3 regions of the Streptomyces sp. NPDC046716 genome follow, and region 3 is predicted to be linked to each of the others. Evidence: riboswitches for the same ligand, from Rfam matches in the RefSeq annotation. Region 3 holds a riboswitch; each other region holds the start of a gene.

The links. Region 3 has a riboswitch for cyclic di-AMP ahead of ABZ930_RS28470 (LysM peptidoglycan-binding domain-containing M23 family metallopeptidase). Riboswitches for the same ligand answer to the same signal wherever they lie in the genome.
Positions count from the first base shown of each region.
Region 1: another riboswitch for cyclic di-AMP. It lies ahead of ABZ930_RS20355 (M23 family metallopeptidase); the one in region 3 lies ahead of ABZ930_RS28470 (LysM peptidoglycan-binding domain-containing M23 family metallopeptidase).
Region 2: another riboswitch for cyclic di-AMP. It lies ahead of ABZ930_RS26220 (M23 family metallopeptidase); the one in region 3 lies ahead of ABZ930_RS28470 (LysM peptidoglycan-binding domain-containing M23 family metallopeptidase).

Region 1 is NZ_JBEYYU010000025.1:95,431-105,083, reverse strand. Features, by position in the region: gene lhgO (L-2-hydroxyglutarate oxidase) at 1-326, shown strand, start outside; gene trmB (tRNA (guanosine(46)-N7)-methyltransferase TrmB) at 404-1,222, shown strand; gene ABZ930_RS20365 (PrsW family intramembrane metalloprotease) at 1,288-2,601, shown strand; gene ABZ930_RS20360 (aldo/keto reductase) at 2,612-3,565, opposite strand; gene ABZ930_RS20355 (M23 family metallopeptidase) at 3,716-4,750, opposite strand; cyclic di-AMP (ydaO/yuaA leader) riboswitch at 4,762-4,898, opposite strand; gene ABZ930_RS20350 (PP2C family protein-serine/threonine phosphatase) at 5,114-6,223, opposite strand; tRNA gene ABZ930_RS20345 (tRNA-Met) at 6,378-6,451, opposite strand; gene ABZ930_RS20340 (alginate lyase family protein) at 6,499-7,731, opposite strand; gene ABZ930_RS20335 (TSUP family transporter) at 7,871-8,590, opposite strand; gene ABZ930_RS20330 (hypothetical protein) at 8,729-9,022, shown strand; gene ABZ930_RS20325 (rodlin) at 9,140-9,550, opposite strand.
Region 2 is NZ_JBEYYU010000038.1:23,625-33,277, forward strand. Features, by position in the region: gene ABZ930_RS26205 (GNAT family N-acetyltransferase) at 1-1,064, opposite strand, end outside; gene ABZ930_RS26210 (HPr family phosphocarrier protein) at 1,264-1,545, shown strand; gene ABZ930_RS26215 (GntR family transcriptional regulator) at 1,773-2,459, opposite strand; gene ABZ930_RS26220 (M23 family metallopeptidase) at 2,693-3,481, opposite strand; cyclic di-AMP (ydaO/yuaA leader) riboswitch at 3,494-3,653, opposite strand; gene ABZ930_RS26225 (pitrilysin family protein) at 3,907-5,274, opposite strand; gene ABZ930_RS26230 (pitrilysin family protein) at 5,292-6,641, opposite strand; gene ABZ930_RS26235 (DNA topoisomerase IV subunit A) at 6,894-9,362, shown strand; gene ABZ930_RS26240 (GTP-binding protein) at 9,359-9,653, opposite strand, start outside.
Region 3 is NZ_JBEYYU010000044.1:18,230-27,882, reverse strand. Features, by position in the region: gene ABZ930_RS28490 (aspartate aminotransferase family protein) at 1-61, shown strand, start outside; gene ABZ930_RS28485 (XRE family transcriptional regulator) at 149-757, shown strand; gene ABZ930_RS28480 (DUF6126 family protein) at 754-900, shown strand; gene ABZ930_RS28475 (tyrosine-protein phosphatase) at 926-1,726, opposite strand; cyclic di-AMP (ydaO/yuaA leader) riboswitch at 2,106-2,277, shown strand; gene ABZ930_RS28470 (LysM peptidoglycan-binding domain-containing M23 family metallopeptidase) at 2,283-3,032, shown strand; gene ABZ930_RS28465 (SGNH/GDSL hydrolase family protein) at 3,244-4,029, shown strand; gene ABZ930_RS28460 (TetR/AcrR family transcriptional regulator) at 4,053-4,670, opposite strand; gene ABZ930_RS28455 (alpha/beta hydrolase) at 4,760-5,479, opposite strand; gene ABZ930_RS28450 (alpha/beta hydrolase) at 5,520-6,476, opposite strand; gene ABZ930_RS28445 (tetratricopeptide repeat protein) at 6,718-8,976, shown strand; gene ABZ930_RS28440 (helix-turn-helix domain-containing protein) at 9,106-9,653, shown strand, end outside.

The sequences.
Region 1 (9,653 bases), on a different contig from region 3:
TGGCCTGGCCCGGGTCCTGGCACATCGCACGCCGGCACTGGCGGTACGGGGCGGGTGAGTTGCGGCGCTCCGCGTCCCGGTCCGCGTTCGCCGCCGCCGTGCGTCGGCTCGTCCCGGCGGTCCGGGCCGACGATCTGCGGCCCGCCCCGGCCGGGGTGCGCGCCCAGGCGGTCCTGCGCGACGGCACCCTCGTCGACGACTTCCTGATCCGCGAGGGCCCCCGCACGGTCCATGTGCTGAACGCTCCGTCGCCGGCCGCCACCGCCTCGCTCCCCATCGGCAGAGAGGTGGCCCGGCGGGCGCTGGCCGCGCTCGCCGCCCGGTGACCGGCCGGTCAGGGGGCCGTCCGCGCGAGCCGCGGCGATCCGCGCCGCGAGCGCCGGACGCGTAAAATCTCCCCACTGTGTCTGAGTCTGTTGAGCACCCCACGTCCGAGCCGCCGCCCGAGTCGACCGAGCCGCCGGCCCCGTCCGCGCGGCCGAACGAGCCGCGGTTCCCCGACGGCCCCAAGCCCGATCCCGCCGACTCGCACCACGAGCGGCGCATCCGCAGCTTCCAGCCGCGCCGCGGCCGGGTCACCACCGCGCAGGGCGACGCGCTGCAGCGGCTGTGGCCCCAGTGGGGTCTGGACGTCGACGGACAGCGGGTGCTCGACCTCCCCGCGCTCTTCGCACCGGAGACCGGTCCCGGAGTCGACAGGATCGTCCTGGAGATCGGCTTCGGCATGGGCGAGGCCACGGCGCAGATGGCGGCGGAGGACCCGTCCACCGGCATCCTCGCCGTCGACGTCCACACCCCGGGCCAGGGCAATCTGCTCAACCTGGCCGACAAGAACGGCCTGACGAACGTCCGGGTGGCGAACGGCGACGCGATCATCCTGCTGCGCTCGATGCTCCCCACCGCGAGCCTGGACGGGGTGCGCGTCTACTTCCCCGACCCCTGGCCGAAGAAGCGCCACGTCAAACGACGCCTGATCCAGCCGGAGTTCCTCTCCCTCGTCGCGGGCCCGATGAAGCCCGGCGCGCTGCTGCACTGCGCGACGGACTGGGAGGACTACGCCGAGCAGATGCTCGAGGTGCTGAGCGCCCACCCCGACTTCGAGAACACGGTGCCGGACGGCGGCTTCGCCCCGCGCCCGGACTTCCGCCCGCTGACCAGGTTCGAGGGCAAGGGCCTGGACAAGAGTCATGTGGTGCACGACCTGCTGTTCCGGCGGAAGTAGGCGGAGGCGGCACCCTGTCCGGGGACCCCGTCGCGCGGACCGTCATCCCTCGTTAGGGTCAACGTGTGGATCCGTATCCCGCCTACCCGCACCACCAGGACCACGCCCTCGGCACGGCCCAGGGCGGCACGGTCCGGCACCCGCGCTGGTGGGAGCGGAGAGGGGTTCGGGCCACGGCGCTCGCGACGCTGCTCGCGGTGTCCGGAGTGGTCATCGCGGCGCTCGTCCGGGAGCAGACCGGCACCCAGGGGTTCCTGGTCGGGCTCGGCCTCGCCGTCGTCCCCGTCCCGCTCCTGACCGCGGCGTTCCGCTGGCTGGACCGGGTACGGCCGGGCCCCTGGCGGAACATGGTCTTCGCGTTCGCCTGGGGGGCCTGCGCCGCGGCCCTGATAGCCATCGTCGCCAACAGCTTCGCGACGCGCTGGATAGAGACCGCCACCGCCGATCCGACCGGCGCCGACACCCTCGGCGCCACCGTGATCGCCCCGATCGTCGAGGAGTCCGCGAAGGCCGCCGCCGTGCTGCTGGTCTTCCTCTTCCGCAGACGGGACTTCGACTCCGTCGTCGACGGCATCGTGATCGCCGGGATCACCGCCACCGGCTTCGCGTTCACCGAGAACATCCTGTACCTGGGGAACGCCTTCGGGACCGACCAGCTGGCGGGCACCGGCCCGGGCCTCAGCTCGGTCACCGCCGCCACCTTCTTCGTCCGCGTCGTGATGTCCCCGTTCGCGCACCCGCTGTTCACGGTGCTCACCGGCATCGGCTTCGGCGTCGCGGCGGTCACCGCGCGCGACCGGGGCCGGATCCGCCGCTTCCTGCTGCCGCTGGCGGGCCTGCTCTGCGCGATGGGCATGCACGCCTTCTGGAACGGCTCGTCGTCCCTCGGCGAGTACGGCTTCTTCGCCGTCTACGCGGCCTTCATGGTCCCGGTGTTCGGCCTGATCACCTGGCTCGCGGTGTACGTGCGCCAGCGCGAGCTGCGCACCGTGCGCGAGGAGCTGCCCGCGTACGTCGCGGCGGGCTGGCTCACCCTCCCCGAACCGTTCGCGCTCGGCTCGCTGAAGGCGCGGCGCCTGGCACGGGAGTACGCCGCGCACTACGGCGGCAGGCAGGCGGCGGAGTCGGTCGCCGCGTACGAGGAGTACGCGACGTCGCTGGCCCTGCTGCGGCGCCGGGGGCGCAGGGGCCGGGCCGGCGCCGACTTCGTCGCACGGGAGCGGGAGCTGCTCGAGGCGCTGTGGGAGCGGCGCGCCACCGCCCGGCCCGCCCTCGCGTACGGCTCGCGGGCGGCGGCCCCGGTCCCGGTCTGGCGGCCGTCGGTGTACGCGGTGCCGCCGATGCCGGGCGGCCCCGCGTACAACCCGTACCGCTCCTAGGTTCCGGGCCTCAGGCGGACGCCTCGGTCAGCCGGGTCAGCTCGGCCTCGGTCAGTTCCAGCTCGGCGACGGCCATCAGCGCCGGCAGCTGTGCGGCGGTGCGCGCGGAGGCGATCGGCGCGGTGACGGTGGGCCGGGCGGCGAGCCAGGCCAGCGCGACGGTGGCGACCTCGGCGTCGTGCGCCTGCGCGACCTCGTCGAGCGCCGCGAGGACCTTCCGGCCGCGCTCGGTCTCCAGGTGACCGCCGGCCTTGTCGGCGCGGATGCTGTCGACGCTGACGCCGGGGCGGTACTTGCCGGTCAGGAAGCCGGAGGCCAGCGCCCAGTACGGGGCCGCGCCCAGGCCCGCGCGCGAGGCGATGTCCTGCCGGGCGCCCTCGTAGGTGTCGCGCGAGACGAGGTTGTAGTGCGGCTGGATGGCCACGTAGCGGGCCAGCCCCTCGCGGTCGGAGAAGTCCAGGGACTCCTGGAGGCGCTCCGGCGAGATGTTGGAGACGGCGATGTGGCGGACCTTGCCGGCCCGCACCAGCTCGTCGAGCGCGCCGATGATCTCCTCGACCGGGATCGTCTCGTCGTCGTCGAAGTGCGTGTAGTAGAGGTCGATGTAGTCGGTGTCGAGGCGGCGCAGCGAGGCGTCGGCGGCGGCCTTGATGTTGTCGCCGCGCAGGCCCTGGAACTCGGGGTGGCGGCCGACCTTGGTGGCGATGACGACGTCGTCGCGGCGGCCGCGGGCCTTGGCCCACCTGCCGATGAGGGTCTCGGACTCGCCGCCCTTGTTGCCCGGCGCCCAGGCCGAGTAGGAGTCGGCGGTGTCGATGAAGTTGCCGCCGCCCGCGACATAGGCGTCGAGCACCTCGAAGCTCGCGGCCTCGTCGGCGGAGAAGCCGAAGACATTGCCGCCGAGGCAGAGCGGGAAGACATCGAGGCCGGAGGAGCCGAGGGGGCGCAGTACGGAAGAAGTCATGCTCCAGTTCAACACCCCTCCGGAGCACGGCATTCCACGTATCCGGCGGTACGCGCCCCAAGGGCAGGCAAAACCGGCGGCCCTGGCGTCGGGGGGTTGCCGCCAGGACCGCCGGAGTTCAGGATGCGAACGGACCGGCCGGCCGGCTTCTCAGGGGGTCAGGCCCCGCTCGCGCAGCCATGCGGCCGGGTCGATGCCGGTGGCGTCCCCGCCCGGGTGGACCTCCAGGTGGAGGTGGGGTCCGGTGACATTGCCGGTGGCGCCCACGCGGCCGATGACATCGCCGGTGGTGACCTTCTGGCCCGCGCTGACGTTGAGCGACGACTGGTGGCAGAACCACAGCTCGGTGCCGTCGTCGAGGGTGATGATCGTGCGGTAGCCGTACGCGCCCGCCCAGCCGGCCTCCGTGACGGTGCCGGAGTGGACCGCGTAGATCGGGGTACCCGTGGAAGCGGCGAAGTCCAGGCCCGTGTGATAGCCGGAGGACCACATGGCGCCGGGCTGCCCGAAGGTGCCGGTGATCGTGTAGGAGGCGACGGGGAGCTTGTAGCTCTTGGCCAGCTTGGCGAGGCGCTCGGCCTCGGCCTTCTTCTTGGCCTCCTCCTCCGCCTTCTTCTTCTCGGCGGCGGCCTTCTTGTCTGCCGCCTCCTTCTTGGCGACGGCCTCGTCGGCGGCCTTCTTGGCGGCGGCCTCCTCGGCCTCCTTCTTCGCGGCGGCGTCGGCGGCGTCCTGCTGGGTCTCGGCCTGGGCCAGGATCCGGGTGCGCAGCGCCTCGCCCGCGTCCGACGTGCCGCTGCCGACCGTGGTGAGCGGGGCGGCGACCGTGGAGTCGGAGCTGTCGGAGCCGTCGGATATGAGCGCGCCGACGCCGGGCAGCGACTTGGCCGCGGGCAGCGAGTCCTTCACCGCCGACAGGTCGGGCATGGAGATGTGGACGGCGGGCTTGCCGCCCTGCGCGGTGGCGATGCCGCCCGCGCCGACGGCGGCGATCACGCCGACGCCCAGAACGGTGGAGCTGCGCGCGAGTCCTCCGCGCTGCCGGGCCACGCGGTGCCGGCCGCGGACGGGGCGGACGGACTCCTCGGTGGGGTTCCACTCCTCCCAGCTCTCCGGCTGGGGGCCGAACGCTTCGTTCGACGGGTCCTTCAGTGAGGAGAACTCGGGGGCAGGCCGGTTCGACGCCACGGGGGCGCTCTCCTTTCCTTCCTTCTCGCCTACCGGGTTAGCTGACGGGTTCGGAGCAGGAAGGTCTCCTACGAGCACCCAAAGATGCCCGATTCACCCCAAGTTGGTGGTTCCCCGGCTCCCTTGCGGGATTAAGCGCGTGCGCGCGGAGCCGTCGCTGGTGACGGCTGGGACGACCGCGCTGCGTTATCGAACGTTAATAGACAGCCGACAGTAATTCCAAGCTGTTCCTACTGATCGTTCACGTCTTTGGCCAGGATTTAACGGGTCAAGGCCGGTCGGAACGGGTCGACTTGACCGATGCTGTGAACCGGCCACTTCTCTGACGGTTCGTCAATTGTTATCCGGAACATCTGCGGAGAGTCACGGCCGCCGCACCGCGAGGAGCGCCATGTCGTCCGTCGCGCCGCCACCGGTGTGCGCGCGCACCTCCCCGGCGAGGGCCAGCAGCAGCTCCTCGGGCCCGGGGAAGATCCGCCCGGCCAGCCGGGCCGCCGGATCGTAGAAGACGCCCGCGGCGTCGCGCGCCTCGGAGAGCCCGTCGGTGTAGAGCAGCAGCGTGGTCCCGGCGGGGAACTCGGCCTCGACGACCCGGTCAGGCCAGCTCCCGAGCTCCCCCATGCCGAGCGGCAGCGCCCCCACCCCGTCGACGACGGGGATCATCCGGACGGTGCCGTCGTCCAGCAGCAGGATCGGCTCGGGATGGCCGCGGTTGACGATGCGGACGCGGTGCTCGCCGTGCGGGATCTCGGCGAGCACGGCGGTGGTGAAGCCCTCGAAGTCGTCGATGCCGTCCCGCCGGGTGCCCTCGCGGGCCAGCGCCCGCTCCAGGCGCAGGGCGACCGCCTCCAGGCTGCCCTCCTGCTCGGCGGCCTCCCGGAACGCCCCGATGACGACGGCGACGGCGGAGACCGCGCCCATGCCCTTGCCGCGCACGTCACCGACGATGATGCGGACCCCGTGCGGGGTGTCCTGGACGGCGTACAGGTCACCGCCGATGAAGGCGCCGGCCTGCGCGGCCTCGTAGCGCGCGGCGATGGCGAGACCGGCGATCCGGTCGGCCGGTTCGGGCAGTACGGCGAACTGGGCGGCCTGCGCGATCCGCCGGGCGGAGTCCAGCTGCTCGTTGCTGCGCCGCACGATCTGGTTGATGAAGCAGGCGAGCACGCAGACGGTGGCCACGGTGGTCATCTCGGTGACGATGTCGGTGCCGACCCGGTGCGTGTATCTGAAGTGGACGACGAGGATGGCGAGGACCGATCCGAGCCCGGCCAGGATCGTGCTGCGCAGCGGGAAGAACGGGGCGGCTACCAACGGTGCGGCGCTGAACAGCGGGGCGCCGGAGAAGCCGGAGGGGGTGACGTACTCGTACAGGGCGCCGCCGAGGATCAGCAGGACCGGCAGCGCCCGCAGGAACCACCGGGTGCCGGCGGCGTCCGCCACCGATCTGTGCCGCCCTCCGCGCTTCCCCACCGTTGGTCTCCTGCCACGTCCGCGCCCGGTTTCCGGCGTCTCGTCAAGGGTTCCCGGGGAGGGCGGCCGCGGCGACCTGGTGTGGGCCGTACGGGGGACGCCCGCGCAAAAGCCGAGGCCGGAATCTCTGGGAGATTCCGGCCTCGGCTGTCAGTAGCGGGGACAGGATTTGAACCTGCGACCTCTGGGTTATGAGCCCAGCGAGCTACCGAGCTGCTCCACCCCGCGTCGGTGAACCTGACTCTACGCCATCGGGGGGAGAGAACGCGAATCCGTCAGGCGGCGGTGGCGTGGGTCAGGGTTTCCCAGGCCACGAAGAGGTCGTCGGTTCCCTCCGGCCGCTCCTTGCGGGTCAGCTTCTCGGTCTGCGGAAGTTCCATCTTCAGGCGGCCGCGCAGATGGCTGAGGCCGACCTCGGTGTCGGGCCCCATGTCGCGCTGCACCTTGCCGCCGCACAGCCAGGACGGGGCGGCGGCGCCGAGCTGGTACTTGGAGTGGAACTCCAGCGCGGCCCTGAGCCGGTCCTTCACCTCGCCGTACAGATCGACGCCCTGGTGCCAGGCGGTCTCGGCGATGTGCGAGGTGGCGGCCAGCGAGTAGCTGGCGTGCTTGAAGTTGCGGCAGGTCTCCTGGGCGAGGCCGTCCTTGAACGTGGTCTGCCCGAACCAGTACGTCTGGAGCTTCGCCGGGGTGTCGATGCCGCTGCCCTCGGGCTTGACCGGCAGCGGGCCGTCGGAGGAGAGGTAGAAGTAGGCGGGCACCCGCGCGCGGAAGTGGTGCACGGCCTTGTCGAAGGCGCTGTGGTCGTTGAGGTAGACCGCCATGTTCATGGTGGCGTCGGCCATGACCAGGTCCCAGTTGCCGTTGAAGTCGGCGGATCCGGGCTGCACCACGGGCAGGTACACCTCGCGCAGCATCCGCTGGAACTTCAGCTCCTGCCCGTCCGGCCAGCCGTCGTACGTGTACTGCATCAGCTCGGCGGCCTTCGCCCAGGAGCTGCCGGACCAGGCGGTCTGCAGCCCGGCGTTGCCCTCGGTGTGCCGCTTCACCTTGTCCGACCAGGCGTCCATGATCTCCACGGCCTTGTCGGCGTGGGCCTTGTCCTTGGTCATGTTCCACAGCAGGGCCTGGGTATACGCGGCGATGGCGTCCTCGCGCTCCTCGACGCAGCCCTGCCCCGGCCGGGTGTCGGGCGGGCACTCCACGGTCTCGTACGCCTTGGGCTTGTAGTCGAGCGCGGCGTACTTGCTGCGGCTCATCTCCCGGTACGCCGACAGCCAGGGCTCTTCCTTCCGGGCCACGTGGTCGCGGGCGGCCGCCAGCTGGTCCCTGCCGACGAGCACGCCGGGGTGGGTGAACGCCCCACCTGCGGCCCGGGGCGCGGCCACGGCCTGCGCGCCGCCGTCCTCCGGGGCCGACCCGCAGCCCGTCGCCGCGATCGTGACGAGGGGAAGCAGACTCCCCAGAAGAACCCGCCGCCCCCACCTCGGGGATCTCGCCGCTGCCATGCCCTACCTCCACCCACCGGTCCGGTCACTGGCAGCCTGACCCCTGCACACGAACCCCGCAGTATCTGTTGAGCCGATGGAGATCACCGGTAGGGGCGCGGGGAACTGCGCGCCCAGCCCCCACCGGCCCGCACCCGCCCTACAACCCCCACACCCCCTTCCCCACGGCGACAACCCCGCCCACCAACGCCAACCCCAACACCAGCCCCCGCATCCCCCGCTCCGGCACCCGCCCCGCCAACCCCCGCCCCACCAGAGCCCCCACGAACAACGCCCCACCGGCCACCCCCCACGCCCGCGCCCCCAACCCCGGCAGACCCCCCGAGGCGACCGACACGACGTTCACCACTACCCCGTAGAACTGCGCGTTCGGCACGAACTCCCGCATGGGCCAGCCCGCGTTCACGGCGTACAGGGAGAACGGCGGCCCGCCCACCCCGGCCGCCGCGTTCATGAACCCACCCGCGCCCCCGGCGACCACGGCGCCCCCGGTCCCGCCGAGCCCCGGCATCCGCGCACCCCGCGCGACCAGCCCCACCGCCCCGCACACCAGCGACCCGAACACCACCATCAGCACCGGTTCGGACAGCCGCGCCGCCGTCCACGTACCGACCGGCACCGTGCACACGGCCGCCGCCACGAACGGCACCATGTCCCGCGGCCGCACCCGCCGCCACCCGCCCACGAGCCCGGCACAACTCACCACTCCCCCGGCGCAGATGGCGAGCAGCACCCCGTCGGCGGGCCCGAGCAGCAGTGCGAGGGCGGGCGCGGCGACCAGTGCGAACCCCATCCCCGTCAGCCACTGCACACACCCCGCGACGGCCACGACCAGAGCCAGCCCCACCTCACCCGCCATGCCGCGGAGCGTACGTGCCCCCTACACCCGTACGGCACCCCGCCGACGGAACCGAACAGGCCGCTCGCTGCTTAGACCTGACGAGTGGGCACCCTCCGGCCCCCGTATCTGCCCGGACCGGCGCACCGTTGTAGGGACATGACCTCAACTCGACGCGCCATGACCGCTGTCCTGCTCGCCGTCGGTGCCACCGCGATCGCGGTGCCCACCGCCGGCGCCGCTCCCCTTCCGCTTCCGCTGGCCGGTGACGGCGAAGCCATCTCCCCGACCCAGACGCTCGACTCGGTGTCGACGATGGCGATCCCGGAGGAGCGGCGCGCGGGAGTGCCAAGCACCACGGCCCAGCTCGGCGGGCTCAACCGGCTGAACGAACTGCACCAGCTCACCGACCTCGTGGCGCCGGTGACGAACGCGCTGCCCTCGGTCCAGTAGGACCCAGTAGGGCACCGCGACACGACGACGGCGGCGGATCGAGAGGATCCGCCGCCGTCGTCGTGCCCGGGGCCGCGAGAGGGGCAGCCGCACACGGCGACTGCCCCCTCAGGTCCTTCAGTGGTTCGCGGCACCGTTGCCGGACAGAACCGGGATGTCGTCCAGGACGTGCGACAGCGGCTCGTCGCCCTTGGCCTGGGTGGAGTTCTCGGTGCACTGCTGGTTCTGCGGGGCCGACAGGACCGGGATGTCCTGGAGCGACACCGGCACCACGCCGACGAGCGAGCCGACGTTGGCCTTCGCGGGCAGACCGATGCAGGGCTTGTTCAGCGAGCCCTGGACGAGGCCGAGCTGCGGGCTCATGTCGCCGTGGGTCGCGGAGTTCCCGTACGCCTGCTCCGCACCGTTGCCGCTGATGGACGTCGTGCCGCCGTCGTCACCGATGGCCAGCGCCTGCGGGGCGGCCACGGCCGACAGACCGGCGACGGACACGGCGAGCGTTGCGGAGGCCCACAGCTTCTGCTTCATGTGTTTTCCCTTCACTGAACGAACTCCGGTTGCGGAGCCACACTTGACCAACTGATGAGGAATCGGACAGTTTCGGAGCGCGACCCGTTCGGCCCAGCGCCTC
Region 2 (9,653 bases), on a different contig from region 3:
GAGGCGTTGAGCCGTACTTCCTGGGAGGTGTTGACCACCCCGAAGGCGTTCGGCCCGATGATGCGCATCCCGTAGGTGCGTGCCTGGCGGACGAGTTCGCGCTGGCGCTCCCGGCCCTCCGCGCCGCTCTCCGCGTATCCGGCGGACACGACGACCAGGCCCTGCACTCCGCGTGCGCCGCATTCGGCGACGATCTCGGGGACGTGCGTCGCGGGCACGGCGACCACGGCCAGGTCCACGGGTTCGGCGGGGTCGATGTCCTTCACGGAGCGGTGGGCGGGGGCTCCGTCCACGTCGGTGAGGTCGGCGGGGAACGCCTTGTTGACGGCGTAGAGGCGGCCGGTGAATCCGGCGTCCTTGAGGTTGCCGAGAACGCTGCGGCCCACTCCTCCGGCCGTGCGTCCGACACCGATCACGGCGACGGAGCGGGGGGCGAGGAGGCGTTGCACGGAGCGGGCCTCGGCGCGCTGCTCGCGCGCGTGCTGCACGGCGAGGGACGCCTCGGTGGGCTCGATGTCGAACTCCAGGCGGACGACGCCGTCCTCGAAGCTGCGCTTCTGGGTGTACCCGGCGTCCCGGAACACCTTGATCATCTTGGTGTTGGCGGGCAGCACCTCGGCGGCGAACCGGCGGATGCCCCGCTCGCGCGCGACGGCCGCGATGTGTTCCAGCAGGGCGGAGGCGACGCCGCGCCCCTGATGGGCGTCCTGCACCAGGAAGGCGACCTCGGCCTCGTCGGCCGGGGCGGAGGCGGGCATTCCTTGTGCGTTGATCCGGTCGTAGCGGACCGTCGCGATGAACTCGCCGCCCACCGTGGCCGCGAGGCCGACCCGGTCGACGTAGTCGTGATGGGTGAAGCGGTGCACGTCCTTGGCGGACAGCCGCGGGTAGGGCGCGAAGAAGCGGTAGTACTTCGACTCGTCCGAGACCTGCTCGTAGAAGCTGGTCAGCCGCTCGGCGTCCGCGGTGGTGATGGGCCTGATCCGGGCGGTGCCGCCGTCGCGCAGCACCACGTCGGCCTCCCAGTGGGCGGGATAGGCGTGCCGGTCCGACGGGGTCTCCATGCCGCAAGGGTAGGGCCGACCGCCGGCCGGCGGTCGGGTGCGTGTCGTCGGCTCACGGGTCGCGGCCCGCGCGCGTGGGAGGCAGGCTGAAGAAGGCCGGAGGGCCATGCGCGTACGGGACATGGGTCCGCGTCGGGCACGGGCCACGGTGTGTGAGAATGGTCTAGACAACTGTGAGACACCTGAAGGGCAGCATCACATGGCTGAGCGCCGCGTCAACGTCGGCTGGGCCGAGGGCCTCCACGCCCGTCCCGCCTCCATCTTCGTCCGCGCGGCCACGGCGGCCGGCGTCCCCGTGACGATCGCCAAGGCCGACGGCAACCCCGTCAACGCCGCCTCCATGCTCGCGGTGCTGGGCATGGGCGCCCAGGGCGGCGAGGAGATCGTCCTGGCCTCCGACGCCGAGGGCGCGGACGCCGCGCTCGACCGGCTGGCCAAGCTGGTCGCCGAGGGCCTCGACGAGCTTCCCGAGACCGTCTGACCCCAGCGCCTTTCGACGGAGCCGCGCGTTTCCCCCAGGGAACGCGCGGCTCCGTCGTTTTCTGTCGCGACGGCACTGCGCCCCCTTTCCCGAGCTCCCCGAAATCGACGCACGGCAGAAAGCACAGGGGAAATCAGCCGCGCTGAATGCGGCACAAACAAGGGCAGCGGAAAAGAGGCCGCAGCCCATTCCGCGAATAGTGCACTTCTTTGTATACGGCTCCCCTGTTAATGCTGGAGCCCCGCCGTGTTTACGGGATGTTGCGAAGTCCTCACACGCTCACCCGCGCGCGGGACGCGCAGTCGGTGGGCGGCCGTCGCGCGCTCGGCGTGCTGGGCCGTCAGGGCGCGCGCCCGCTCGGCGTCGCCGCGGGCCACGGCGTCGACGATGGCCCCGTGCTCGGACCAGGACTCGGCCGGCCGGCCCGGGGTCTCGACCGCGTACATCCAGGCGATCTTGTGCCGCAGCTGGGTGAGCAGGGTGATCAGACCGGGGCTGCCGGAGGCCTGGGCGAGCGTCTCGTGGAACCAGCCGCCCAGTGAGCGCAGGTCCTCGTTCTGCCCCCGCCTGGAGCGCTCCTGACCCAGCCTGACCAGGCCGCGCAGCACTTTGAGGTGGGCCTCGGTGCGACGCTGGGCCGCGCGGGCCGCCCCCAGCGGTTCGAGCAGCATGCGGATCTCCAGGAGGTCGGCGGCCTCCTGCTCGGTCGGCTCGGCGACGCACGCGCCCGCGTGCCGGCGCGTGACGACGAACCCTTCCGCCTCCAGGGTGCGCAGCGCCTCACGGACCGGGACGCGCGAGACGCCGTAGCGTCGCGCGAGCAGTTCCTCGGTGAGCCTGCCGCCGCGCTCGTAGACACCCGCGACGATGTCGTCGCGGATCGCCGTGCATACCGAGTGCGCGGGAATGCGCATGACCCGACCTCCGCCTTAATCCCCGCGAAACGCGGTCGATTGACGCCCGTACAAGCGCGATTGACCTCCGGTCAGCGCGCTTGCCCGATGACTCTATTCCACCGCGCTTGAATTTCCGACGGGAGGCCGTAATCCAGGGATATTTTTTGGCCACCGGCGGGTCGATCGGGACAGGCAACGCGAAAGCCCCGGCTCGGTGAGCCGGGGCTTTCGGGCGATGAGGCGGAGCCGCGTCAGACGTTCACGCCGTGCGAGCGCAGGTACGCGACGGGGTCGATGTCCGAACCGTAGTCGGGGCCGGTGCGGGCCTCGAAGTGGAGGTGCGGGCCCGTCACGTTGCCGGTGGCGCCCGAGAGGGCTATCTGCTGGCCCGGGGTGACCGACTGCCCGACGGAGACTCCGATGGACGACAGGTGACCGTACTGGGTGTACGTACCGTCGTTCATCTTGATGACGATGTTGTTGCCGTAGGCGCCGCCCCAGCCGGCCTCGACGACGGTGCCGGAGCCCACGGCGTGCACCGCGGTGCCGCTGGCGGCGTGGAAGTCGATGCCCGTGTGGCTGCCGGAGGACCACAGGCCGCTGCTGGCCTTGTAGGCGGTGGAGACGTACGAGCCGGAGATGGGCGCCACGAAGGAGTTGAGGCGCTTGCGCTCGGCCTCACGGGCGGCGCGCTCCTTGGCCTCGCGCTCCTTCTTGGCCTTCTCCTCGGCCTTGCGCTTGGCCTCCTCGGCCCGCTTCTTGGCCTCGGCCTCCGCCTTCTTCTTCGCGGCGGCCGCGTCGGCGGCCTTCTGCTGGGCGGCGGCCTGGGCGTCGATCTGGTCGGCGAGGGAGTCGCCGATGGAGATGGCCTGCGTCAGGTTGTTCTGCTCCGGGGCCGCGGTGTCCGCGGCGAGCGCCGGAGCGGCGAGGCCACCGACGACACCGGTCGTGGTGAGCGCGGCGACACTCGCGACCTGCGCGGTGGTACGCGTGATGCGGCTCGGACGACGGTGCTTCCCGGTGGCACGGGTGAACGCCATGTGGAGGCTGATCCTTTCCTTCCCTCTCGCCTACCGGGTTAGCTGACGGGTTCGGAGCAGGAAGGTCTCCTACGGGCCTCTCCTTGCGGGAGGAGCCCGATTCACCCCAGGGACTGCGGTGGGTCCCCGGCTCCCCTGGCTCGCGCCATGGGGGACTCGGCGATGACTGTCCGGTGACGCGGGCGCGGCACTGGTGCGGCGGACAGCCGGACCGACGCTAAGCGGGACATCTTTTAATCAACAAACGGATCCCGGCTTTTGTCGCGCATGCCACAGGGCAGACAGGCAACCTCCGCACCATTTCGGACATTTACGAAGCGCGGCGATCGCTTTTGCGCACGTGAGGGACATCACGGACACGACCGAGCCCCGGTGCCCTCGCGGGTCACCGGGGCTCCGGGGCGGTGCGCTCGGGAGCCTCCCGATCAGCCGGTGACCACCGTCACCTCACCGATGCCGAGTGCCTTGACCGGCTCCTCGATCTGCGCGGCGTCCCCCACGAGGATCGTGACCAGACGGTCCGCCGGGAAGGCGTTCACGACCGCCGCCGTGGCCTCCACCGTGCCCGTCTCGGCGAGTTGGCGGTACAGGCGGGCCTGGAAGTCGTCGGGCAGGTGCTGCTCGACCTGGTCGGCGAGGGTGCCCGCGACGTTCGCCGCGGTCTCGAACTTGAGCGGGGCCACGCCCACCAGGTTCTGCACGGCCGTGTCCCGCTCGGCGTCGGTGAGGCCCTCCGCGGCCAGCGTGCGCAGGACCTGCCACAGGTCGTCGAGCGCCGGGCCGGTGTTCGGGGTGTCCACGGAACCGCTGATGGCGAGCATCGCGGCGCCCGTCCCGTCCGGCGCCGAGCGCAGCACCTGGGCGAAGGACCGCACCCCGTAGGTGTAGCCCTTCTCCTCGCGCAGGACCCGGTCCAGGCGCGAGGTGAGGGTGCCGCCGAGGCAGTACGTGCCGAGGATCTGCGCGGCCCACACCCGGTCGTGCTTGTCGGGTCCGATGCGGCCGATCAGCAGCTGCGTCTGCACGGCGCCCGGGCGGTCCACGATGACGACGCGGCCGGTGTCGTCGGCCGTGACGGGCGGCACGGGGCGCGCCTGCGCGGTGTTCCCGGTCCAGGCGCCGAGCGTGTCGGCGAGCAGGCCGTCGAGGTCGACGCCGGTGAGGTCGCCCACCACCACGGCGGTGGCGGTGGCGGGGCGTACGTGCTTCTCGTAGAAGGCGCGCACGGCCGCCGCGTCGATGGCCGCGACGGTCTCCTCGGTGCCCTGGCGCGGGCGCGACATGCGCGCGTCGGCCGGGAAGAGCTGCCTGGAGAGCTCCTTGGCGGCGCGGCGGGCCGGGCTGGCGCTCTCGTGCGGGATCTCGTCGAGGCGGTTGGCCACCAGACGCTCGATCTCGCTGTCGTCGAAGGCGGGCGCCCGCAGGGCGTCGGCCAGCAGGGCGAGTCCCTTGGGGAGCCGGGAGACGGGCACTTCGAGCGAGACCCGGACGCCGGGATGGTCGGCGTGCGCGTCCATGGTGGCGCCGGCCCGCTCCAGTTCGGCCGCGAACTCCTCGGCGGAGTGCTTGTCGGTGCCCTCGTTGAAGGCCCGCGCCATGATCGTGGCGACGCCGTCGAGGCCCTGGGGCTCGGCCTCCAGGGGCGCCTCCAGGTTGACCTCCACGGCGACGACCTGCTGGCCGGGGCGGTGGCAGTGCAGGACGGTGAGGCCGTTGTCCAGCGCGCCGCGCTGCGGGGCGGGGAACGCCCACGGCCTGGCCTCGCCGGGCTGCGGCTGCGGGTGGAAGTCCATGCTCGCGAGCTGCTCGGTCACTGGCCCGCCTCCTCGTCGTTCGCTGCGGTCTCGTCGTCGGCCTCGGCGGGGGCCGTGGGCTCGTACACCAGGACCGCGCGGTTGTCGGGCCGCAGGCGCGCCTCGGCGATCTCCCGGACCTCCTCGGCGGTCACGTCGAGGACGCGCCGCACGGCGGTGAGGGCGAGCTGCGGGTCGCCGAACAGCACGGCGTAGCGGCACAGCTCGTCGGCGCGGCCCGCCACGGTGCCGAGCCGGTCCAGCCACTCGCGCTCCAACTGGGCCTGCGCGCGCTCCATTTCCTCGGGGCTCGGGCCCTCCTCGGCGAACCGGGCCAGCTCCTCGTCGACGGCAGCCTCGATGACGGGCACCTCGACGTCGCCGGACGTCTTCACGTCCAGCCAGCCGAGGCAGGGCGCTCCGGCGAGCCGCAGCAGGCCGAAGCCGGCGGCGACCGCGGTGCGGTCCCGGCGGACGAGACGGTTGTACAGCCGCGAGGACTCGCCGCCGCCGAGCACGGTCAGGGCGAGGTCGGCGGCGTCGCACGCGCGCGTGCCGTCCGCGGGGAGCCGGTAGGCGGCCATCAGGGCGCGGGCCGGCACCTCCTCCTCGACGACCTCGCGCAGCTGCTCGCCGATGACCTCGGGCAGGGCGCCGTCGCGCGGGGCCGGCTTGCCGTCGTGGCCGGGGATGGAGCCGAAGTACTTGTCGATCCAGGCGAGCGTCTGCTCGGGATCGATGTCGCCCACCACGGAGAGCACCGCGTTGTTGGGCGCGTAGTACGTGCGGAAGAAGCTCCGCGCGTCCTCCAGGGTGGCGGCGTCCAGGTCGGCCATGGAGCCGATGGGCGTGTGGTGGTACGGGTGGCCCTCGGGGTACATGAGGGCGGTCAGCTTCTCGAAGGCGGTGCCGTACGGCACGTTGTCGTAGCGCTGCCGGCGCTCGTTCTTGACGACGTCGCGCTGGTTCTCCATCGACTCGTCGTCGAGGGCCGTCAGGAGCGAGCCCATGCGGTCGGCCTCCAGCCAGAGCGCGAGCTCCAGCTGGTGGGCGGGCATGGTCTCGAAGTAGTTCGTGCGCTCGAAGCTCGTCGTGCCGTTGAGCGAACCGCCCGCGCCCTGGACCAGCTCGAAGTGGCCGTTGCCCGACACCTGCTTCGAGCCCTGGAACATCAGGTGCTCGAAAAGGTGAGCCAGACCGGTACGGCCCTTGACCTCGTGGCGCGAGCCGACGTCGTACCAGAGGCAGACCGCCGCGACCGGGGTCAGGTGATCCTCGGAAAGCACCACGCGCAGGCCGTTGGCCAGCCGGTGCTCGGTCGCTGTCAGGCCGCCGGAACCGGCCTCGGCGGTGGCCGTGTGACCCATGGGCATGTACGTCCCTTCGATCGCGGAAAGTGCAGAAGTGCTGCCAGTCCTGCCACTGTATGCAAGCGTGCTGACCCCTGGCGAAGTTCCCGCCCGGGCTACGCCGTGAGCGAGCACTCGGCCCCGGGAGAGCCCCGAACCGCACGGTACGGACGGGTCGCGAGCAGCGTTGTCAGTGGCGCGGTCCACAATGGTCCGCGACAGTTCCCGTTTCATGTACCCGTTCATGTTGGTGAAGGAGCCGCAGCAGCGATGGCCCGCCGCAGCACGAAGACCCCGCGACCCGATGACGACGCTCCCTTCGAGGAGAGGATCCTCGACATCGACGTGGTCGACGAAATGCAGGGCTCCTACCTGGAGTACGCGTACTCGGTCATCTACTCCCGCGCCCTGCCTGACGCGCGCGACGGGATGAAGCCCGTGCACCGCCGCATCGTCTACCAGATGAACGAGATGGGGCTGCGCCCCGAGCGCGGCTATGTGAAGTGCGCCCGCGTCGTCGGCGAAGTCATGGGTAAGTTGCACCCCCACGGCGACGCGTCGATCTACGACGCGCTGGTCCGTCTGGCCCAGCCGTTCTCCATGCGCGTCCCCCTGGTGGACGGGCACGGCAACTTCGGCTCGCTGGGCAACGACGACCGCCCGGCCGCCATGCGGTACACCGAGTGCCGCCCGGCCGCCGCCGCAGCCCTGATGACGGACTCGATCGACGAGAACACGGTCGATTTCGCGCCGAACTACGACGGCCAGGAGCAGGAGCCCCTGGTCCTCCCGGCGGCCTACCCGAACCTGCTGGTGAACGGCGCGTCGGGCATCGCGGTCGGCATGGCGACGAACATGCCGCCGCACAATCTGGGTGAAGTGATCGCCGCCGCGCGCCACTTGATCAAGCACCCGGGAGCGGACCTCGAGACGCTCATGAAGTTCGTACCGGGACCCGACCTGCCGACCGGCGGCCGGATCGTCGGCCTGGCCGGCATCAAGGACGCCTACGAGTCGGGGCGCGGCACCTTCAAGATCCGCGCGACGGTCGCGGTGGAGACCGTGACGGCGCGCCGCAAGGGCATCGTCGTCACGGAGCTGCCCTTCGCGGTCGGCCCCGAGAAGGTCATCACGAAGATCAAGGAACTGGTCGGCGCGAAGAAGCTCCAGGGCATCGCCGACGTCAAGGACCTGACCGACCGCGAGCACGGCCTGCGCCTGGTCATCGAGATCAAGAACGGCTTCGTGCCGGAGGCCGTCCTGGAGCAGCTCTACAAGCTGACGCCGATGGAGGAGTCCTTCGGTATCAACAATGTGGCGCTGGTCGACGGCCAGCCGCTCACCCTCGGCCTCAAGGAACTCCTCGAGGTCTACCTGGACCACCGGTTCACCGTGGTGCGCCGCCGCAGCGAGTTCCGCCGCACCAAGAAGCTGGACCGGCTGCACCTGGTGGAGGGCCTGCTCGTCGCCCTGGTCGACATCGACGAGGTCATCCGCATCATCCGCTCCAGCGAGAACAGCGCGGAGGCCAAGCAGCGCCTCATCGAGCGCTTCTCGCTGAGCGAGATCCAGACGCAGTACATCCTGGACACGCCGCTGCGCCGGCTCACCAAGTTCGACCGCATCGAGCTCGACGCGGAGCGCGACAAGCTCAACGGCGAGATCGACGAGCTGACCGGGATCCTCGACTCGGACGCGGAGCTGCGCAAGCTGGTCTCCACCGAACTGGCCGCCGTGGCGAAGAAGTTCGGCACCGACCGGCGCACGGTGCTCCTGGAGTCCGCGGGCACCCAGGTCGCCTCCGTGTCGCTGCAGGTGGCCGACGACCCGTGCCGCGTACTGCTCTCCTCGACGGGCCTGCTGGCCCGTACGGCGAACGGCGAGCCGTTCCCGGAGGACGACGGCAGCGCCAAGCGGGTCAAGCACGACCTGATCATCTCCGCGGTGCCGGCCACGGCCCGGGGCGAGATCGGTGCGGTCACCTCCGAGGGCCGTCTGCTGCGGCTGAACGTGATCGATCTGCCACAGCTCCCGGACACGGCGTCGGCGCCGAATCTGTCCGGTGGTGCGCCGGTCACCGAGTTCCTGTCCTCCCTGGAGGCCGACGAGAAGGTCGTCTGCCTGATGACGCTCGACGAGTCGTCGCCTGGCCTGGCCATCGGCACCGAGCAGGGTGTGGTCAAGCGCGTGGTGCCGGACTATCCGGCCAACAAGGAGGAGCTGGAGGTCATCACGCTCAAGGACGGTGACCGGATCGTGGGCGCGATCGAGCTGCGGACGGGCGAGGAGGACCTGGTCTTCGTCACGGACGACGCGCAGTTGCTGCGCTTCCAGGCGTCGATCGTGCGCCCGCAGGGCCGTCCCGCGGGCGGCATGGCCGGTGTGAAGCTGGCGACCGGAGCGAAGGTCATCTCGTTCACCGCGGTCGATCCCGCGGTCGACGCGGTGGTGTTCACGGTGGCCGGCTCGCGCGGCACGCTGGACGACTCGGTGCAGACGACGGCGAAGCTGACGCCGTTCGACCAGTACCCGAGGAAGGGCCGCGCCACGGGCGGGGTGCGCTGCCAGCGGTTCCTGAAGGGCGAGGACTGCCTGAGCCTGGCCTGGGCCGGCCCGGCGCCCGCACGGGCGGCGCAGAAGAACGGCACGCCGGCCGAGCTGCCGGAGATGGACCCGCGCCGCGACGGCTCGGGCATCTCACTGGCGAAGACGGTGGCGGTGGTGGCGGGGCCCGTCTAGAGGTCCGCCGTCTCGTTGTCCTGTACGTAGCGGAGAACGCCCCACATGCTGTGCTCGTCGGCAGTGTGCGGGGCGTCGCTCGTACAGGCGGCGAGTGCGCGGTCGAGCGCCTCGATGTCGACACCCGCGCCGATGAGGACGAGTTGCGTCAGCCGCGGCGCACCGGTCCCCGGCCACGGTTCCGGATAGAACCGCAGGAACCGCCCGACGGCGTGCACCGCGTACCTGTTGCGCGGATCGACGGCGCCGAAGTCGACGTACCCCTTGATCCGGTAGAGCCCCTCGGGCCGG
Region 3 (9,653 bases):
CGGCGGAATCATGTGGGACTTCGGGAAGACCCTGGTGAAGCAGGCGGTCGCCATCCGCTGAGGACACCTCGAGATCGAGCGCCCCAGGGGCCTTGCCTCTGAGGCAATAAATTTGCCTCTCGGGCAGGGCTCTGGCTGAATCGTCGGTATGAGCCCTGCCCTCCCGGAGGAGGCTCCGGAACCCCCGGAGCTGCCCGCCGTCGCGCCCCAGCTGCGCGCCCTGCGCCGTCGAGCCTCCCTCACCCTGGAGGCCGCGGCCGGCACGGCCGGTCTGTCACCGGCCCATCTCTCCCGGCTGGAGACCGGACAGCGCCAGCCCTCGCTGCCGATGCTGCTCGCACTCGCCCGCACCTACGGTACGACGGTCTCCGAACTGCTGGGCGAGGCCCCCGCCGATCGCGACGCCGTCGTGCGCGCCGGGACCATGGAGGCGACCGAGGCGGGCGGCTGGACCTATGTCCAGGCCGGCGCCTCGGGACGCGGCATGCAGGCGCTGCGGGTGCACGTCCCGTACGGCGCCCAGGGCGACATCGTGCGCGTGCACCCGGGCGAGGAATGGCTCTACGTCCTCGAAGGGCGGCTGCGGCTGCGCCTCGGTGACACCTCGTACCGGCTGGGGCCGGGGGACAGTGCGCACTTCGACTCGCTCACCCCGCACCGCATCGCGGCCGCGGACACCGGCGGGTCCGAACTCCTCTTCGTCCACACCTTGCTGCAGAGCCCGACCACCGCACTGTGCCTGGGAGGCATGTCATGAGTGACGCACAGCGGCCGGGCGGCCGCGACATCGAGGACAAGCTGCCGCGCGGCATCTGGGTGCGGGTCCTGATCTACGTATTCGTGGGACACGCCTTCGCCGCGTTCGTCTACCTGCTGTTCACGCTGGGCGGGAACCGCTGAGACCGCCGGGCCGGTCCTCCCGGTCTCAGTCGACCAGCCGCTCGCGCAGCCGGTCGCGGTCGGCCGCGCCGAGCTTCAGGCCCTCCGAGAAGTAGCGGTCGGTGGTGCCCCACGTCTGCTCGATGGTCTCGAAGGCCGCGTGCAGATACTCGGCGCGCGCGTCGAAGAGCGGCGCGAGCAGCTCCATGACCTCGGGCGCGTAGGCGTCGCCCGTGGCGCCGCCGGCGCGGCGGATCTTGTAGCGGCGGTGCTTCTCGTTCGACTTCAGGTAGTCCGCCTCGATGGCGTCCCGCTCGACGCCGACGGCGAGCAGCGTCACGGCGATCGACAGGCCCGCGCGGTCCTTGCCGGCCGCGCAGTGCATCAGGGCGGGCATGCTGTCCTCGGCCATCGCGTGCAGGACCCGGCTGTGCTCGGCGGTGCGGTCGGTGACGATGGCCCGGTACGAGGTGATCATGCGCTGCGCCGCCTGTCCGTCGGAGAGCAGCGTCCGCAGTTGGTCTATGTCGCCGTCGCGCACCATCTTCCAGAACTCGGCTCCGTCGGCCGGGTCGGTCAGCGGAAGATTCACGTTGCGCACGCCGGGCAGCTCGACGTCGGCGCCCTCCAGCTTCTGGTCCGCCGCGTTGCGGAAGTCGAAGACCGTGTGCAGGCCGAGGGTGGACAGGAACGCCGCGTCCTCGGCGGTGGCGTGCGCGAGGTGGCCGCTGCGGAAGAGCACGCCGGGCCGTACCCGCCCGCCGTCCACGGTCGGCAGGCCGCCCACATCGCGGAAGTTGCGCACTGCGGTCAGTTCGGGCTCGGTGGACGGGGCGTGCTGCGTCACGGGGGCTCCTCCGAATCGGGCGCTCCGGCGCCGCTCGCCGGTGGGCCTGCACCTGACGATACGACATCGATTCCCCGGGCAACCATGTGTCTGATTTATCCAGTTCTGCGCCAACTATCCACAAGTGAAGGGGGATTGCGGACGGCCGCGTGAGCGGGCTCATAGCGGTGACCGTGCGTGGCGGTTCCCGTCGCCGCCGGACGACGGAATTCCCGCAGGTATGGCGTTGGTAAAGGTGCGGGCGCGACAGAGGGTCACACAGAAATCCCTCAGTTGATCAAAGAAAACCCCGAAATTCGAATTCGGTGTTTGTCGCGGCCGGTTGCGCTGCTTTACGGTCACCCATCACACCGGACGGAACGCCTAGTCCTGCCGCCGCCCGGAGTTCCCACCACGACCCGTGACGGCAGGAGCGGGGGACCCACAGGCAGTACGCCGCCGAGGGATTTCCCGACGTGGCTCGGGGTGCAGCCGGTCCCCTTCCCGGGAGGCCGGCCGGACATCTCCAGTCCGAACCCGACAGCTCACCTCGCAGGCGACGGAGAGGAAAAGCGTCATGCCCGCACAGGGGAAGCACCGCCGCCCGAAGACCCGCCGCGCCACCCGCGCCGCTGCCCTCGCCACCGTCGGAGGGGCCGCGCTCGCGCTGCCGCTCATCGGCGCCACCGGGGCGCAGGCCGCGGACTCCGGCAGCACCACGTACACCGTGAAGTCCGGCGACACCCTGGCGAAGATCGCCAAGAGCCAGAACGTCGACGGAGGCTGGCAGCAGCTCTACAAGGACAACAAGAGCGTCATCGGCGGCAACGCGTCGCTGATCACGCCCGGCACCGAGCTCACCGTCGGCGGCGCGAGCGGGACGTCCGCCACGGCCACCCGGGCGAGCACGGCCTCGACCGGGTCCGGCTACGTGAAGCCCGTCGAGGGCTCCGTCGGCACCCAGTACCACTCGTCCGGCGCAATGTGGTCCAGCGGCTACCACACGGGCACCGACTTCGTGGTGGCCACCGGCACCCCGATCAAGGCCGTCTCCAACGGCACCGTCGTCTCGGCCGGCGACGGCGGCGCGTACGGCAACCAGATCGTCATCAAGAACGCCGACGGCTACTACTCCCAGTACGCCCACCTCTCCTCGGTCGGCGTCTCCGCCGGCCAGACGGTCACGGCGGGCCAGCAGATCGGCCTCTCGGGCGCGACCGGCAACGTCACCGGACCGCACCTGCACTTCGAGATCCGGACGACCGCGAGCTACGGCTCGGACGTCGACCCGGTCGCCTACCTGCGGAGCCACGGCGTCACCCTCTGACCCCCGGCACACCCCACGCGCCCCACGCGCCACACCCGGCCCCCAGATATTCCCTGGGGGCCGGGTGTGCTTTCTCACCACTCGTCAACCCCTGGTTACGGTCGCGTAGGTCACACCTCGGGGTGAAAGATGTGTGGTCGTGGCAAACGAATCGAGAGCACTCACGGACGCAGTGAACCCGGCCGACGCGACGGACGCGCACGACAGCGGGCTGATCCGCTCGTACGCCGCGGTGGGGGACAGCTTCACCGAGGGCGTCGGGGACCCCGGCCCCGACGGGACCTTCGTCGGCTGGGCCGACCGGCTCGCCGTCCTCCTGGACGACCGGGCCCCCGAGGACACCTTCCAGTACGCGAACCTCGCCGTACGCGGCAAGCTCATCGACCAGATCATCGAGCACCAGATCCCGCGGGCCGTCGAGCTCGCCCCGGACCTGGTGACCTTCGTCGCGGGCGGCAACGACATCATCCGGCCCGGCACCGACCCCGACGACGTGGCCGAGCGCTTCGAGAAGGCCGTGGTCCGGCTCACCGAGGCCGCGGGCACCGTCCTGGTCGCCACCGGCTTCGACACCCGCGACGTCGCCGTCCTCAAGCATCTGCGCGGCAAGATCGCCACGTACAACATGCACGTACGGGCCATCGCCGACCGGCACGGCTGCGCGATGCTCGACCTGTGGTCGCTCAAGTCCATCCAGGACCGCAGGGCCTGGGACGAGGACCGGCTGCACCTCGCCGCCGAGGGCCACACCCGGGTCGCGCTGCGCGCCGCGCAGGCCCTCGGTATCGAAGTGCCCGCCGACCCCGAGCAGGCCTGGCCGCTGCTGCCGCCCCGCGGCACGTTCGAGGTGCGGCGCGACGACATCCACTGGGCCCGGGAGTTCCTGGTGCCCTGGATCGGGCGCCGGCTGCGCGGCGAGTCCTCCGGCGACCGGGTGCAGGCCAAGGGGTTCCTCGACCCGCACGAGATCAAGCTGCAGCTGGAATCCGCGTCCTGAACCGTCGCCGCGGGAGTGGGGAGTCAGCGCCCTGACGTCAACTGGGCGCGCTCCAGGCCCAGTTCGCGGGCCAGGGCCTCGTCCACCCATTCCTGGGCGCGGGCCCGGGACACGGCGCCCTGGTACGTGGTCATCTGCACGGCGAGGCCGTCGAGGAGGGCCGTCAGGCGCAGCGCCGCACCCATCGGGTCGGGGCAGCTGAACTCGTCGGCCGCCACGCCTTCGGCGACGACCTCGGCGAGAGCCGCCTTCCACTGCTTGTCGAGGTCGCGGGCGACCTCGCGCAGGGCGGGCTCGCGCAGCGCGGCGGCCCAGCCCTCGATCCACAGCCGCCATCCCTTGGCCTGGCCGGTGGGCGCGTACCAGCGCACCGCCGCGCGCAGCCGCTTGAGCGCCGTGGTCCGCCGGCCGAGCAGTTTGTGGAGACGGGCCAGGTCGTCCTCGGCGGCGTAGGTGAACGCGGCCGAGACGAGCTTCTCCTTCGTCGAGAAGTGGTACAGCACCAGGGCGTTGCTCACCCCCAGCGCCGAGGCCACGTCGGAGATGCGCACGGCGGCGACGCCGCGCACCTCGATCTGCTCGATGGCGGCCCGCAGCAGTTCCGCGCGCCGTTCGGCAACGCTCAACCGGACTCTGGTCACCGGGCAACCCTATGTCGTCCGGGGCATCCGGTGCTTCGGCTCCTGCGAGACCGCCGTGCTCGCACGAGCACGGCGGTCTGCGGGCGGGGTCAGCCGGCGGCGCGCACCGCCGTGCGGATCACCTCGGCGACCTCCTTCGGGCGGGAGACGGCGATCGCGTGCGACGCGCCGTCCACCTCGACGACGGTGGCGCCGGCACGGCTGGCGCCGAACCGCTCGACCTCGGGGTTGATCGCCTGGTCGGCGCCGGCGATCACGGCCCACGACGGCGTGGTCCGCCAGGCCGCCGCGGTCGCCTTCTCCTCGAACGCGCCAGCGGCGAGCGGGCGCTGGGCCACCGCGAGGACCGAGGTCGTCTCCGCGGGCACATCGGCGGCGAAGATCGCGGGGAAGGCGTCCTCGGCGATGGTGACCTCGACGGCAGGCTCGCCGTCCGCGACCGGGTACGTCCACTGCTTCAGATTGCTGACCAGCGGCGACGCGGGGAAGCGGCCCTGGAGTTCGCCCAGGCTCTCGCCCTCTTCGAGGACGTACGCGGCCACGTAGACCAGGCCGACGACGTTCTCCGCGGCACCCGCGACCGTGATCAGGGCGCCACCGTAGGAGTGGCCGGCCAGGACGACGGGGCCGTCGATCTGGGCGACGAGCGAGGCGACGTACGCGGAGTCGGCGGCCAGACCGCGCAGCGGGTTGGGCGGGGCGATCACCGGGATGCCGTCGCGCTTCAGGTCGGCGATGACACCGGCCCAGCTCGCGGCGTCGGCGAAGGCGCCGTGGACCAGGACCACGGTCGGGGTGGGGTTCGTCATGATGAGTCCTTCGACAGGTGCAGCGGGGAGGAGGCGGGCGTCAGGCGGAGTGCAGGGCGGAGCGCAGGGTGCTGATCGCCAGCGCGATCGCGGCCTCGGCGGCGTGCGTCTCGCGCAGCGCGTTCAGCATCACGAAGTCGTGGATGATGCCCTGGAAGCGGACGGCGGTGACCGGGACACCGGCCGCGCGCAGCTTGTTCGCGTAGGCCTCGCCCTCGTCGCGCAGCACATCGGCCTCGCCCGTGATGACCAGGGCCTTCGGCAGTCCGGTCAGCTGCTCGGTGGTGGCGCGCAGCGGGGACGCGGTGATCTGGGCGCGCTCGGCCTCGTCGGTCGTGTACTGGTCCCAGAACCACTGCATGCCGTCGCGGCGCAGGAAGTAGCCGGTCGCGAACTGCTCGTAGGAGCCCGTGTCGAAGGCCGCGTCGGTCACCGGGTAGAAGAGGACCTGCTGCAGCAGCGGGACGCCGCCGCGCTGCTTGGCCATGAGGGTGAGGGCGGCGGTCATGTTGCCGCCCACCGAGTCACCGGCGACGGCGAGCCGGTCGCCGTCGAGGTCCTTGGTCGCGCCCTGGTCCACGATCCAGCGGGCGACGGCGAAGTTCTGCTCGATGGCGACCGGGTAGCGGGCCTCGGGCGAGAGGTCGTACTCGGGGAAGACGACGGCCGCGCCCGTGCCGACGGCGAGCTCGCGCACCAGCCGGTCATGGGTGTGGGCGTTGCCGAAGACCCAGCCGGCGCCGTGGATGTACAGGACGACCGGAAGGACGCCCTCGGCGCCCGCGGGACGGACGATGCGGGCGCGGACGCTGCCCGTGGGACCACCCTCGACGGTGATCCACTCCTCGTCGACCTCGGGCAGCTCGACCGGGCCCGACTGCACGTCGTCGACGGCCTTGCGGCCCTCCTCGGGGTGCAGCTGGAAGAGGTAGGGCGGGTTGGCGGTGGCCTCGGCGAAGGCGGTCGCGGCGGGCTCGAGTACCGGATCGACGGACATGGGTGTGCTCCTGGGGATCGAGGGGGGTGGCGGGTGCCGGTCCGGACGGACCGTGCCCCTGGACGCTAGGCGCGTCCGGCGACCGGCAGTTGACCGCGAGCGCACCGGGCCTGTCCCGACCGTGCACGTCCGGACGGGACTGACCGGATTGGCCCGATGGCGACGGTTAACACGCCTGATGCCCGCAACCACCCCCCACCTCCTAGAATGAAGAACTGATCAGGTGCTTGTGGGGGTAGTGGTGTCAGAGGATCGAACGTCGTTCGGGGCGTTGTTGCGGAATCTGCGGGTGGCCAGGTCGCTCACCATCGAAGGGCTCGCCGAGGCGTCGGGCATGAGCGTGCGCGGCATCGGCGACCTGGAGCGCGGCCGCCGCGCGGCCCCGCAGCGGCGCACCGTCGCCGCGCTCGCGGACGGCCTGGGCCTGGCCGAGACCGAGCGGGAGCGGCTGCTCGCGGCGGCCAGGACCGGCCGGGACTCCGGCTACAGCCCGGCCGGTGTACGCGCGTTCCCGCGCGGCGTCGACGACTTCGTGGGGCGCGAGCCGGAGCTGCGGCGACTCGCCGACCTGGCCGCGACGGACCGCACGGCCGGCGGACAGGCCGTCGTCGTCGCCGTGTCCGGCGCTCCCGGCGCGGGCAAGACGACCCTCGCGCTGCACGCCTCGCGGCAGCTCGCCGGGCACTTCCCGCACGGCCAGCTGATGATCGACCTGTCCGGTACGGACGAGGAGCCGCCGCCCGCCGCCGAGCTGATGGTCTCCGTCCTCAAGGCCCTCGGCACCCCGGACCGGGACCTCGCCAGGACGGGCCTCGCCGGGCGCCCCGAGCTCTACCGGCGCGTCCTCGCCGAGCGGCGCTGCCTGCTGGTGCTCGACAACGCACGCGACGAGGCACAGGTGCGGCCGCTGCTGCCGGGCTCGGGCCCGGCCATGGTGATCGTCACGAGCCGGCGCATGCTGACCGGACTCGACGCCGTGCACCGGGTCCCGCTCGGCGAACTGAGCCCCGACGAGGCCGCCGAGTTCCTCACCCTGCTGATCGGCAAGGAGCGCGCGGCGGCGGAGCCGGACGCCCTCGCCGACGTCGCCCGGCGCTGCGGCCATCTCGCCCTCGCCCTGCGCATCGCGGGCAACTGGCTGGCCACCCGCACCGGCTGGACCGTGCGCCGGCTCGCCGACCGGCTCGGGCACGCGGAGCGCAGGCTCGACGCGCTGACCGCGGGAGACGTACGGGTGAGCGGCGCCTTCGACCTGTCCTACCGGCAGCTCACGGCGACGGCCGCCCGGATGTTCCGGCGCCTGGCACTGGTTCCGGGCCCGGACGCGAGCGCCGCGCTCGCCGCGCGGCTCACCGGGCAGGAGCTGTTCGACGCCGAGGACACCCTGGAGGAGCTGGTCGAGGCCGGACTGCTCGGCTCGCGCGCGGACCGCTACCGGCTGCACGACCTGCTGCGCCTGTACGCGCAGGCGCGCCTGGCCACCGAGGAGTTCGGGCCCGCCGTCGACGCCTCCCGGCAGGCGCTGCACCGCTGGCTCCTGGAAACCGCCGTGGTCGCGGGCCGCTGGTACGAGCCCGACCACGGGGCGCCGCCCGCCTCCTGGCGGGGCACCGTCGACCTGTCCAGCGCCGAGCGGGCCCGGCACTGGCTCCAGGCCGAGGGCGCCAACTGGCTCGCCGCGCTGCGGGCCGCCGCGCGCGAAGGCGACCACGCCACCGTGGTCGAGGTGGCGGAGGCGCTGCACTGGTTCTCCGACCAGTGGCTCTTCTGGGGACACTGGTCGGAGGTCTTCGGCACCGCGGCGCGCAGCGCGCGGGCCCTCGGCGACCCGCTCGTCGAGGCGACCCAGCTCAACTACCACGCGTGGGCGGTCATGTTGTGCGAGGGCAGGCCGCTCGACAGCCTCCCGCTGTCCGCCGCGGCACTCGCGGCCGCGCGGCGGGCGGGCGATCCCGTGCAGCAGGCGTGGGCGCACCACTACGCGTCCTGGGCGTACCGTCTGCTGCGCCGGCCCGAGGAGGCGTTCGAGGCGGCGGACCGGGCGGCGGAGATGTTCCGCGAGGCCGACGACGTCCTCGGACTGCTCCAGGTCCTGCACGGCCGGGCGATGACCCTGGAGGTCGAGAAGCGCGACGAGGAGGCGCTGACGGTCTACCAGGACGTGATCGTGTTCCTGGACGAGGCGGGCGACCAGGTGGAGCCGCACAGCGCCACCATCACCCGGCTCGGCGCGCTCTCCGGTATCGGCCAGTGCTCGGGGCGGCTGGGCCGCTGGGACGATGCCGTCGACCACCTGGAGGCGGCCATCGCCCTGTGCCGGTCGTCGGGGAACATCGGCCTCGAGGGACGCAGTCTGCTGCTGCTCGTCGACGCCCTGCTGGCCGCGGGCCGGCCGGAGCGGGCCCGGCAGGCACTCGCGCACTGCGCCGAACTCGGCCCGGACGCCAATCCGGAGATCGTCGCCCGCGCGCGTGAGCGGCTCGCAAAGTGGGAGCACTAGGCAGGGCGCCCCTTCTTCTGCACCCGGTGTTCGTGCCTCCCGTTTCTGCCTCCTTTGTGCCTGGAGTCCGGCGCGGGGCACCGCTTGACTGGTGGGACGGAGTGACCACGGGTGTAGAGGAGAGCCTGGTTGAACCTGTTTCCGACCACTGAGGCGACGTCAGCCGGGGAGCGGCTCGCTCACTGGCGCGACACCGTCGGCCGCGCCCTGGTGCCGATGCGGGTGACTCCGTACGCGGCGGAGGGGAGCGAGGCAGCCGGGGACGGCGCCGTCCCGGGACGGATCGTCCCGGGACGGCTCGGACCGCTGCGGCTGGCCACGATGGAGGCCGGCCCCCAGCGACTGATCCGCAGCCGGGCGGACATCGCGCGCTCACCGCGGCCGTTCGTCGCGGCGCACATCCAGACCTCCGGCCGGGCCGAACTCCGGCAGGACGGCCGCACCGCCACCGTCGAGGCGGGCGGGCTCCTGGTCCACGACACGGCGCGCCCGTACACCCTGGACTTCCCCGAACCGTTCGCGTGCCGGACCGTCCTGCTGCCGCGGCACGCCCTCGACCTGCCCGACGACGAGCTGCGCCGGGTCACCGGCACCGCCGTCGGCACCGAGACGGGCGTCGGCGCGATCCTCGTGCCGTTCCTCACGACCCTGGTGGAGTCCGCGCCGTCCTGCCCGCC